DNA from 3 places in the Chryseobacterium sp. Marseille-Q8038 genome. Region 3 is predicted to be linked to each of the others. Evidence: riboswitches for the same ligand, from Rfam matches in the RefSeq annotation. Region 3 holds a riboswitch; each other region holds the start of a gene.
The links. Region 3 has a riboswitch for cobalamin ahead of ACWPWS_RS23675 (TonB-dependent receptor plug domain-containing protein). Riboswitches for the same ligand answer to the same signal wherever they lie in the genome.

Region 1 (4,292 bases), 1.9 Mb from region 3:
TAGTGGAATTTTTAAAATAAATTATTTAATGTATTGAAAATCAATACAATAATTTTTATAGTCAATTTTGAGTAAAACGGATTTTACAAGAAAATGTCTGAAAATATTTAAATTTTTAAATAGAATTTTGAAAATTGGAGAGAAAAAATGATCTTTTATCACTTATCACTTATCACTTATCACTCATTACTCATATCATAGCCCCGATAGCAGCGGTTACCCCACAGCAACCAGGGCGTCGTAGAGAAGCGAGGAGTATGAGCGGATAGCGGGAAACAGCTTCTTACTAATAAATATTCTTTTATTAGAGAAACATATATAGAGAATGAGATTTTGAGATCGGTATTAGGATTCGTATTTTTGTTAGGAAAAAAACACCTAAATCATTTACTATTACCATGAATTTATTCAATAAGTATAAGCATTTACCGGCTTTTGTTTTACTAGGACCTGCCTGTTTTGGACAGTATCAGTTTGAAGTTAAAAATGCATCGAAGAGTTATGATGCCATCATCCAGGTGGAGAATTGCTATGATGGACAATGCAGCGGAAAAGGAACTGTAGAATTGTACGATCATAAAAATACAAAGGTGCAGACTTTTATATCTGATCATCTGGTGCTGAATCTGAATCAGGGCGAAAAGCTAATACCGGGAAAAATGCTTCCGTTAAAGAATGAACAAAGCCCTGTGATCATTGATGATTTTAATTTTGATGGAACAGAGGATATAGCAGTAAGGAATGGTAATATGGGAAATTACAGTTCTGCCTCTTATGATGTATACGTATTCAACAGTACAAGAATGGCTTTTGTGAAGAGCAAGGAGCTTACGGAGCTTGCTTCCAATTCCTTTGATATTTTCGAAGTTGATGCTAAACGTAAACGCCTTATTACTTTTGGGAAATCAGGATGCTGTGATCTTTTTACGACAGAATATGCTGTAATTCCGAATAAGGGACTTGATAAAGTCTTTGAAAAAGAAGAAGATATGACCGTTGAAGGACGCGTGAAAGTAACCACTAAAGAAAAGCTTAATAATAAATGGATTACCAAAATAAAGGTATATCCTTCAGATCAATATAACAGAAATAAGAAGTAAGATGAAAATTCAGAAAGAGATAGATTTTATCCTGGCTGTAGATGCGCTTAAAAATGTACAGCGAAGAAATTATAATGCAGACGATTCCCGAAGAGAGAATACGGCGGAACATTCCTGGCAGATTATTATTCTGGCTCAGATCCTTTATCCGTATGCTAAAAACCGTGCGGATATTGATCTATTGAGAGTGATAAGAATGCTTTCCATTCATGATCTGGTGGAGATAGAAGCCGGAGATACTTTTATTTTTGACGAAAAAGCAATGGTAGGTAAGTTTGAACGAGAGAAAGCATCTGCTCAAAAGATCTTTGGAATTCTGGATGAACCTTTGCGTTCAGAATTCTTTAATCTATGGCTTGAATTTGAAGATGAGAAAACACCGGATGCTATTTTTGCCTGTGGAATCGACAGAATCATGCCGTTTATTTTAAATTCCCATACCACAGGAAAAAGCTGGACGGAAGCCGGAGTTACCGAAAAACAAATCCGAAATATGCTTGAAAATGCCATTAGCAGAGCATCGGATGAAATGGGAGAGGCTTTTGAACTTTTACTGAACAGAAGTCTGGAAACAGAAAAAGTGTTGAAATAACCTTAATGAAAATGAAAAGAATCGGGCGGCCAGAGGCCGCCCGATTCTTTATTTATAGTATCTGGATTGGTTTCTTGAATTCGTCAATCGCTACAAAAGTAAAATCACCTACGATGGCTTTCTCTCTTTCATACGAATACATCTGCTCTGTGTAAATTTCAACGTTCACTTTCATACTGGTTTTTCCCACGTATGAAACTTTCCCAATCAGTTCAACAATCGTTCCGGCAGGAATCGGTTTTTTGAAATCTATTTTGTCGCTGCTTACCGTTACCACTCTTTTTCTGGCAAAACGGGTAGCGGTAATAAAAGCTACTTCGTCCATCAGCTGCATAGCCGTACCACCAAAAAGGGTATCATAATGATTGGTTGTGTTTGGGAAAACCGCTTTAAAGATTCTGGTTTCGGAGGCTTCAATTCTTTCTTCTGTAGTCATATTTCATTATTAATTAAAGCGAAATGAAATAATATCAAACAACAGAATAATAACAGGAAATTCGGAAATTCCTGAAACAATTCATCAGATCAATACAACTTCAGATCGCGAAAGTTACTTGTTTAAGAAAAAGGCAGGTCTCCTGACTTGTAACATCTTTTATCTCCTTCCCATGCCTCGCACAGTGGATCTTTGATAAAGATTTCAGTTACTTACAGTTGCGCGACAGTCCGTGATTTTCACACGGTTCCCTTTTAATCTGCAGTGATGCAGAACCAATTTCTATGATGAATAAGCGTAAAACTTTTTCGGGTGCAAAAATAATGAATTTATTCCGGATTATGATAAATAATCTGGCTGATTACTCTTCCTTTTTTGATTGTCCAAAGAGTTGTGTATCTGTTTTCTCCTGAACCATTGATCATATAAAGGAAAATATTATCGTTGTCAAGGGAAGTTACTCCAATGTTCTCAAAATCCATGGTAGGCTGGAACATATTTTTGATGGCTTCTCTTACAAAAACAGAACCTCTTCCGGGCTGTTGTACTCTGATGGATTTGATTTCAGTCATTCCTTCAGGAAGATCATTTCCTATTCCCCATGGTTTTACTTTATCAATGGTAAGAATTTTTCCTTCAGCATCTTTTTCCTTTTTACGGTATCCTGCATTGGAAGGATAGACATCAATCACTACTTTGCTTCTTTGGGCGGTAGGGATTTTAGGATCGGAATTGTCTGTGAAAATAATTGATCTTCCGTTTTTAGATTTAGAAGGAGTATACGCGGGAAGCTGATCTACATAGGCAATACGCCCTTTATTCACCATTCCTTCTTTATCAAGAGTTTCATAACGTACAAAAGGCTTGTCATCATCCTGTTTTTCCGGATATTTGATCCAGATCCATTCTGTTTCTCCCGGAGCCGGTTTTACATAAACAAAAACATCTCCTTTACGCATACGGATCTTGTCTACAATTTTTCGGTAGTCGTCTTTATGTACACGTACGTTGGCATATCCTTCTTCAGCTTTTACAACTCCAAAAGGAACTTTTGTCTGCCCTTTTACAAAAGCTATAGATAAAATACTGAATGCGGATAAATAGAATGCTTTATTTATAAAAGTCATCATGAAATTTTTTTTGATCCCCAAATATATAAATTAAATACTTTTCGGGAGATAATTATACCGCTGCAGTTCTTTAAAATCTTGTATTTGTTTTAGATGGCCGTCAGAAAGCAGATATAGGTGGTCTGAAATATCCAGAACATCCTGGTAATTGTGATCAGAAATAATAAAACCTTTATACTTTGACTGCTGACGAATGATTTTCTTTAATTCTTCACAAACTTTTGGAGAAAGGCTATGGAATGGTTCGTCCAGTAAAACAAAATCTGTTTCAGAGTAAGTGATCATCAGGGATTCAATAATTCTCTGTTCGCCTTTAGAAATATTTTTAATTTTTTCATGAAGAAAGGGTTGTATGAATTCCAGGGCAAACAGTAAATTGGTGTTTTCTTTATTACAGAAGAAAGGAATCAGGTTTTTAACGGTTTCATATTTAGGTAAAAAAAGGTCTTGAGGCAAATATGAGATTCTGTTTTTTCTGTCTGATATACTTTTCAAAACCTTGTTGCCACATTTTATAAACTGGGTATCACCGCTGATAACCCCGAAAATAATTTTTAATAAAGTTGATTTTCCACTTCCATTTCTGCCCAGCAGCCCTGTAATCTGTCCGGTTTCGCATTCTATATAAACATCCTGCAAAATTTTCCTTTCATTGAAGGACTTTGTCACACTATCAACATGCAGTTTGCTCATAAAAACAATGTTATAATTTTTACAATAATCCCCGATAATATCGTTCCTACCCAAAGAAAAATCCTCGAAAACCCTACATTGGCATAAAAGTAATATTCGTTTTTAAACCTTAATTCATAAATGAAATAGTGAAGAACAGGAAGGATTAAAAGGAAATTCAGTCCAAAATTTTTAATACTGAATGATGATAAAAAAGAAATCAATAAAGAAAATCCCAAAGTTGGAAACATTATTTTTTTATAAAAAATCCAGAGAATAGAAAAACTTTTGTTCATGGTAAAAATAAAAATGGAATATCTATGAGAGTGTATTTTTTACAGCATTAATTTCAAAAGTATTAA
Region 2 (4,292 bases), on a different contig from region 3:
AAATACGAAATGTAACTAAACAGAAAACCCCTGAAAAGAGCCGTCATTACAACGAAACTCATTTCAAGGGTTTTCATTTGATTTCAGGCGCATCACTATCTTCGATGCCGCCGTTTTCCGTTAAAAAAATCTAATTATTGAATATTGACTACATACATCGTTCCTTTGTCTACTTTCCCTGTTTTAGGAAGAATCTTAGCTTTCGGATTTCCGTTTCCATCATCCACTACTCCAAAATCATCATCATTGAAAACAGCCAGTTTATTATTTCCCAAATAAACGATCCCTTCAAACTTATCATGCTCATACCCCAGTTTTGCAACAAGATCAACAGCCAATGTTTTGGTCACAGCTTTTATTCCGGCAGTGGTAATTTCATCCCATGAGCATTGTTCCAAAGCTTTTCCATTCACTTTCATACCGTCCACAGCAGTAATATCTGTTCCGTTTACATCCGTTGCATTGCTCAGATTAATTCTGTATACTTTTTTAATTCCTCCCTGGGATCCAAAATTTCCGTCTCTTTCGATCACTAAAAATTCGTTGTTACTTAACGCTGTAATATCACATACCGAATCCGAAGCACCTCCATCCTGTTTATATAAAAACTGCTTGGTCTGCCCTGTAATAATATCGAACGTGACAATTCTCGTTAAAGTAGTATTGGTTGCCAATGCTTTGCTTGGTACCAGCATCATCGACTGTATAGTTCCTACCAGCGTTCTTCCGTCCGGAGTAATACACAATCCTTCCATCCCTCTGTTGGCCCTTCTTTTGGCTAAAACGGCAGGTAATTTTCTTGTTCCGGTATTTACACCTATCGGGCTTATTCTTTCCATTTCTACTCCCTCTGCACTGTAATGCACAATATGCGGTCCGTATTCATCGGAAACCCAGAATGTACCGTCGGCTGCTGCTACAATACTTTCACTGTCAAGACCGTACTGATCAGTACCTAAAACATTTCCGGAAGCATCATAAGCAATTTCTCCTGTACTTCCCATTCCTACAGGATTTGGAAGACCTGTAATAGGTTGTCCTGATGGATTTTTAAGCTTAATATATTTGATAACCTCTACATTCCCGTCAGCATTAATTTTAAAATGCATAATCGTTGGCGTAAAGTTAGGTGCTAAGAACTTTTTTCCATTCTGGAAGTCGGTATTTGGACCTCTGTCTGTAATGACATAAAATTCACCTTTTCTTGTAGGGTGAGCTGCAGCTCCGGAACCAAATCCGCCGTTGATAACATCCACTCCGTTAATCGTAGCCAGTTTTGTAAATGGAAACTCCTGAGGAAGTTTGGAATAATTAATATCCTGATTCATTATTGTTGTGTCATCATCACTTTTACATGAGGCCAATACTGCCAGTACTCCAACAGACCATAGTAATTTTTTCATATGCTATTTTATGGCTGCGAATGTATAAACTGATTGTAAACTGATCTTGAATATAATGATAATTGTATTTTAACATTAGAATCTAAAAATGAATTGAATATAAACAGAAAAATTCAGGATTTAAAAATAAAACAACAACAATACAAGCAAATCAATAAACAATATGAAAATCAATTTTTTAAGGATATCTGAAAAAAAATAATTCACAAAACAGACTCATCAATTTATATGATATATTTGCAGCGTTTTAAGGCTGAACAATGTTCATTAATAGGGAATCAGGTGAGAATACTATTCAAATCCTGAGCTGTACCCGCAACTGTAAACTGTTTAAACTTATAGCATAATAATCCACTGGAGGGAAATCCGGGAAGGAAGCTGTAAGATGTGAGCCAGGAGACCTGCCTTAGAATACTGACTTCAGAGAAGAATTGTTTCTCCCCCTGAAGATAAGTTTCGGGAATAAAACTTTAAATTAATGATATCATGAGGAAAATTTATCTTTTTTTCTTACTGCTTTGTATGCAGCTCTTGTCGGCCCAATTTACAGAAAACGACATTAAATTTTGGGTAGGAACCGGTTCTAAAAAGGCCTATTTCATTGCAGATTTTAATGACAGCAGTACTCCCAATTCTTATGCATGGGGATACCGTTTTGATGGCAATGATTTATTGATGGAAGATCTTATCAATGCAATTGTGGCAGCAGAACCCCAAATGAACGTTGATATTCCCACAGGATATCTTTCTATTCTGAATTATAATCATCATACATCCACCATTGATGACAGCTGGATAACATGGTCCGGGTCCGGTGCATCCGGCATGACATGGAACAACGGTGTAGGCTATACTCCTTTAGTGGACGGAAAATGGTATGGAGTTTCATATGGCCTTGATCATTATGACATCCCTCCTTCTCCTCCTGTTCCGGCTTATAGTTCTTCATGGTTTACTCCCTCTCAGGTTACTCATTGGGTGGGAACCGGAAATAATAAAAGCCTCATAGTTATTGATTTTGGGACAGATAATGCCAATGGAAACGCCAATTCTTTTGTGTTTGGAATTAAATATAACGGAAGTATAACTGCAGAGCAGGCTCTACAGCTGGTTCAGACTCAGATTTCCTATTTTAATTTTACATCAGCGAACAATCAGATTTCTAACTTATCATTAAATTCATTTACCGGGAATACTTCCGGATCGGGCAGCTGGAAATTGTATAAAGGAAAAGATTTATCAAGCTGGCAAATGAAAGCAAATCTTTCTCAGGTTCAGCTGAGCAATAACGATTGGTTTGGATTAAGCTTCGGACAAAGAAGACCATTTACTCCAACTGAAGCACAACTGACATTGGGTACTTCATCAGTTACAAAGAAAAAATTCGGCATTTATCCAAATCCGGCAAGTGATTTTATTCAGATTGAAACTGATGAGAAACTGAAAGAAGTGAATGTTTATTCTGCTACAGGACAAAAGGTAATAACTTCTCAGGAGTTGAAGATTCCTATCCGATCTTTATCCTCAGGAGTTTATTTTGTTGAGATTAAAACCAATAGTGGTTCTGTGATACATAAGATTGTAAAAAAATAAAGAAAAGTGCCTAATTGTTGTTTTTTAATGAATGCGTGTAGAAAACCACCCCGTCAAAAATTCTTTGAATTTTCGCCACCCCTCCAAAGGATGGGAATTTTTACGTCTTTAATTGAAATCTGGTCTGGATTGTAACTATTTCTGAAGTATTTCTTCATGAATAATTGCGGCTGGATTCCTACGGAATGACACAATTGGAATGATGGTTTATCCATACAGTTTGTCATTCCGTAGTAATCTAAACAGTCAAAATTCATAATTAATCCTACAAAAAAAACCGCACCAGATAGGTGCGGTTTCTTATGATTTTACAATCAATTATTTTTTCTCAGTAGATCTTTGAAGAACCTCATCTACCATTCCGTAGCCTTTAGCTTCTTCAGAAGTCATCCAGTAATCTCTGTCAGAAGATTTCTCTACCCACTCGTAAGTTTGTCCTGAATGGTGACCGATAATTTCATAAAGCTCCTGTTTCAATTTCAACATCTCTCTTAAGTTGATCTCCATATCAGAAGCAACTCCCTGAGCACCTCCTGACGGCTGGTGGATCATTACTCTTGAGTGCTTAAGCGCAGAACGCTTTCCTTTTTCTCCGGCAACCAATAATACAGCTCCCATTGAAGCAGCCATCCCTGTACAGATTGTTGCTACATCCGGCTTAATAATCTGCATGGTGTCATAAATACCTAAACCTGCATAAACACTTCCACCAGGAGAGTTGATGTAGATTTGAATATCTTTTGAAGGATCTGCACTTTCTAAGAATAAAAGCTGTGCTGTAACGATGTTTGCTACCTGATCATCAATCCCTGTTCCCAGGAAGATAATTCTGTCCATCATCAAACGGGAGAAAACGTCCATTTGAGCAACGTTTAATCTTCTTTCTTCCATGATGTACGGAGTAAGATTCGTTGGGCCATACATTCCCATATACTGATCGGTAACCAAACCGTTGTTTCCTAAATGTTTTACAGAGAAATCTCTGAATTCTTTTTTAATGTCCATATTTCTATTATGTATTATTTTTTAACTATTCTCGAAGTTTAAATTACAATATTTATTCCTAAAATTTTATAGGACTTTTTGTCACAGAATATCAAAAAATCTGACTTAAAAACTATCTTCTTCTATCTCCATAGATTCCTTTGATAGGCGAATATTCGATGATATTACTCAATCGCATTGAAGCTTGTTTCAATAAGGTGATTTTCTTGATAAGTTCATAGTACTTTACTTCATCAGTATCCCTGTACACATCCAACTCCTTATCTGTTTCGGTGATTAAATAATCAATAT
Region 3 (4,292 bases):
TAATCAAAAAAATCCAGCGTACATTTATTGCTTCCCATATTCCCTTCATTCAGCATGTAAAAACCTTTTATTGCTGTATTTTCTGAAGGAAGTCCTTCTACCACTTCCTGACGGACAATAATATCATCTGTACGGCATGAAGTAAGAAAAGCTAATACCAGAAATAAAAAATAAAAGTTTAGTTTTCTCATAAGGTGAAGTTTAGAATAAGTTTAAAATTTCTTCCAGGCATCGGATAATTGATGACAACATCATAATATTGATTGAAAATATTATTCATTTCAAGGCTCACTTTAAATTGGTGATTCGCCCAATTGAATTTTTTCTGAACAGACAGATCGTGAGTATACCAGGGCTGTACATAATTGTATTGAATATTGTCCTGATTCACATCATATCTTTCTCCTACATACATTGCACTGTAATTGAAACTCCAGTCTTTATAATCTGCCATCAAACTGAATGATCCGCTATGCCATGGGGTATAAGGAATCTGATTACGATAAAAGGTGTCTTCCGGATCACTTATATCTCTTGCGCTTTGATATGTGTAAGAGAGCAATGGTCTTAGCTTTACCTTTCCTAATTGCATTTCAGTCTGAATATTTACATCCGCTCCAATGATTTCAACCATTCCAAGATTCATCATCAGCCAGCGGAACATACTTCCGTTAGGGGCCGCTACAATTTTATCCTGTACTTTGTTGTAGTAACCATCTACTTTAGCATAAAAGGTTTTAAAGAAATGGTTGGTATAATTCTTCTGATAAGTAAATCCTACGTCATACTGATTGGTAAATTCCGGTTTCAGATAAGTATTTCCGATATTGGTATAATATAAATCATTGAAAGTGGGAAGTCGGAAAATTCGTTTATAGAAAGCTCTAAGCGTAAGTTCAGGAATAATCTCAGGCTGATAACTCATAAATACGGCAGGTGTCCATTCTCTGCTGTCTCCCGGTCTTTTGTTTTTTCTTACTTCTTCAAACGTAAAAGTTCCTAAAAGGCTTCCCAGAATTTTGAACCTGTTCCACTGATAGGTTGTTGCCAATGCCACCAATGTTGTGTAGCGCGTAGGGTAAGAAAAGTTATCCAGATTAGCATCAAGATTATTGTATTGAAAATCTCCGCTCAGACTCACATCCCAATTGGGTGTGATAGAATAGATATTGGATGAGGAAAGATAGAGCTCTCTTTGGATATAGGTATTATCGGTATGAATAATAGACTGCGAACGAACCGTATCCATGAAATGAGTATAATCGTAGGCGAATTTTGCTTTCAGCTGTGTTTCAAATTTTGGGAACAGTTTTTTTCTCAGATTGGCCTGTACAAAATAATTTTCGTCAGAAAGTCTCGCTCCTCTTCCACCAAAACGGCCGTTGACGATAGGTGCCGGCATCCCACGGTTTGAAATATAACCGTAGCCACGGATATTCCAGCTTCCGTTATTTAGACTGCCGTTGATAGACGTTTCAAAACGTTTTGCCCTGATATCTGAATCCTGTCTCTTTGCGATGGTATCATAAGCCTGCTGGCCATCGGGATATTTTTTAGCATAACGAAATCTATAAATCCCGTCACTCTGCATGAATTCTCCACTGAAACTGGCAGAAACTCTGTCTGATATTTTTTGTTCCAAACGGAATGACGGATTGAAAAGATCAATGGAAGCACTTTTTGCTCTTATAACGAGATTGGTTTTTCTTGTTCCTTTAAATACAGGTGTTTTGGGCTGCAGATAGATCGATCCCGAAGAGCCAAAATCTTTTGCAGGTTGGAAAATTTCACTTTTCTGCCCATTATACAACGATATTTCTTCCAGATCGTCTAAAGAATATCTTCCCAGATCCACCAGTCCGTTTTGGGCATTTCCCAATTGAATTCCATCATAGAAAACACCAACATGCTGGCTTCCCATACTGCGGATATTAATGGTTTTCAAACCACCTAACCCTCCATAATCTTTGATCTGAACTCCGGAAAAATACCGCAAAGCATCTGCCACTGAATGGCTGTTCAGTCTTTCCAGCTGCTCACCCTGCAGGGTTTGTGCCGGAATAATTTCTTTAAAATTCTTTTTATAAAGGCTGATCGCCTTGATGGATTCTTCCTTCAGAGTGTCATTTTTCTTTTTTTGAGAATATAAAAGTTGAGATGTGATCACCAGTATTGTGAAAACAGCTTTATGAATTGCAGAAGTAGTTTGTTTTGCCGCCATTAGCTCATTTAGGATAATGAAGACGCTAATGGATATAAGAAAGCAACGACAAAGCACAGCTGTCACTGCACAGAATCATTGATGTCCTAAGCTTTATTCCACGAAAGCGTCAAACGATTATTTTCTGGCAGGTCTTCTGACTTACTCCATTTTTGAAATCCTTCCCATTAAAAAACAGTGGATATATTCTTCAAAAACCTTGGTGTGGAGCTTACAGCAGCGGGTCTGTTCCGGATTTTCACCGGATTCCCTTTTAAGAGCTTTTTAGGGCTCACCAAATTCCGGCAAAGATAAAAAATTATTCCTAACCCCCAATTAAAATAATGATTCATAAACAATTAAAGCTCCCAAAGGAGCTTTAACATGATTTTTCAAAAGGGTTTTTATTTAAATCCCAATATTCAGGAAAATACTGAATCTTGATTTTGCTTCGATATCACCTCCTGCCAGATGGGTATACATAGGAAGCATGAGTTCACTTCCCAAACTCAGCCTTTTATAGGAAGCTTCAAATCCTAACTTTCCATACAATGCGCTTCCTGCAGTATTGGGCAGCGCTTCGTCAAACTGTTTATTCTGGGCATACACTTCTCCCTGCACTCCCGTTTTTACAGAAAAAATAGATTTTTCATTCCCCGCAACCTGATAAAAACCTGTTGCAGCATAATTCCATTGGTTTCCAAATCGGTAATTTTTCTTATTCTCCGTTTTGATGGTATAATCTGTATTCACCAACACAGCCACTTTATTTTTCTGAAACTTATAATTCAAAGCGGCCTGATAATCCCAGCTTCCGGTTCCCAGCTGAAAACTCGGATTAACGCCGGAAGCTCCTTTCTCATCGAATTTCCCCAAAGGAATTTTCACACCCAACCCTCCGCTTAAGTGGTGAAAATTATCTTTAGAACTCATCAGCTGATAAATTCCCATCAGGTTAAGATCCCCGATTCCGTTGATTTTGATATCTCCCTGTTGGGTTTTCTTTTCATGGAAATGGAATGGCAGACTTGCATATACACTCAGTTTTTTAGTTAAAGGAATCTTTCCCCAAAGCTGTAAGGTATTGAAATACTGATCCTGTGTAAGATCTTTCACAAATAGGTTTTCTTTTGCTTTGTAATGCTGTGCAAAGTATTTGATTCCGATAAACTGTGGATTCAATAAAGACTCAAAGCCGGAAGAACCATTTCCTGCAGCACAGCCACAGGCATCACAATCATCATCAAAATCAAATCTGCTAAAGCTGTCCGGAGCTATATATGCGCTATCTCTGATGGTTTTTGCCTGATATTGCCCAAACAGGATTAAACTTAGTATTACTATAATCTTCTTCATGTTTTCTATAAATTATTCTGCAAATTTTGGATTGGATATAAAACTTTTATCTGATAATGTTTTCAGGAATGCAATGATCGACTGTTTTTCCTGACTGTTCATAGCAATACCTATATGCCCATTCTGTTTCAGCTGCGAATCCAGATTGGGATTATCTTCTACCTGACCTGAATAGAAATTGAGTACTGCCTCTAAGGTGTAAAATCTTCCGTCATGCATATAAGGTGCTGTATATTCTACATTTCTCAGACTCGGAACACGGAATTTCATCCAGTCTACCTGATTAAGAGTAACTCTGTAGCGTCCTGCATCTTTGAACTCGGTGTTATAATACATTCCTGTATTGCGGAAACTTTCATCGGTAAATAATTCTCCACTATGACAAGAGGCACATTTCTGACCGAATAAAGCCATTCCTTGGGATTCTGCTGAAGTTAGCTGCTCTTTTCCCTGTCTGAATCTATCATATTTTGAATCTGCAGAAATCAGCGAAGCCATAAACTGTGACAGTGCTTTTAGAATTCTTTCTCCCGTAACTGTTTCATCTCCATAAGCTTCCCTGAAAAGTTTTTTATACTTCTGGTCATCTTTTATTTTTGAAATAGCTTCCGGTATAGAGCTGTCCATTTCATTGATGTCTGTAATAGGGCTGATGGGCTGTTCATTAAGATTATGAATGACACCGTCCCACATATATCTTTTCAAAAAAGCCATATTCTGAATGGCTGGAGCATTT

Region 1: another riboswitch for cobalamin. It lies ahead of ACWPWS_RS14860 (acyl-CoA thioesterase); the one in region 3 lies ahead of ACWPWS_RS23675 (TonB-dependent receptor plug domain-containing protein).
Region 2: another riboswitch for cobalamin. It lies ahead of ACWPWS_RS10575 (T9SS type A sorting domain-containing protein); the one in region 3 lies ahead of ACWPWS_RS23675 (TonB-dependent receptor plug domain-containing protein).

Annotation. Positions count from the first base shown of each region.
Region 1 covers NZ_CBCOPN010000002.1:203,263-207,554, reverse strand. Annotated here, with positions in the region: gene ACWPWS_RS14870 (XAC2610-related protein) at 399-1,100, shown strand; gene ACWPWS_RS14865 (HD domain-containing protein) at 1,102-1,692, shown strand; gene ACWPWS_RS14860 (acyl-CoA thioesterase) at 1,745-2,128, opposite strand; cobalamin riboswitch at 2,244-2,423, opposite strand; gene ACWPWS_RS14855 (hypothetical protein) at 2,458-3,258, opposite strand; gene ACWPWS_RS14850 (ATP-binding cassette domain-containing protein) at 3,289-3,951, opposite strand.
Region 2 covers NZ_CBCOPN010000001.1:2,285,792-2,290,083, forward strand. Annotated here, with positions in the region: gene ACWPWS_RS10570 (esterase-like activity of phytase family protein) at 135-1,403, opposite strand; cobalamin riboswitch at 1,637-1,826, shown strand; gene ACWPWS_RS10575 (T9SS type A sorting domain-containing protein) at 1,890-2,996, shown strand; gene clpP (ATP-dependent Clp endopeptidase proteolytic subunit ClpP) at 3,315-4,001, opposite strand; gene dnaG (DNA primase) at 4,114-4,292, opposite strand, start outside.
Region 3 covers NZ_CBCOPN010000002.1:2,144,392-2,148,683, reverse strand. Annotated here, with positions in the region: gene ACWPWS_RS23680 (YncE family protein) at 1-191, opposite strand, end outside; gene ACWPWS_RS23675 (TonB-dependent receptor plug domain-containing protein) at 188-2,221, opposite strand; cobalamin riboswitch at 2,331-2,515, opposite strand; gene ACWPWS_RS23670 (transporter) at 2,609-3,556, opposite strand; gene ACWPWS_RS23665 (cytochrome-c peroxidase) at 3,569-4,292, opposite strand, start outside.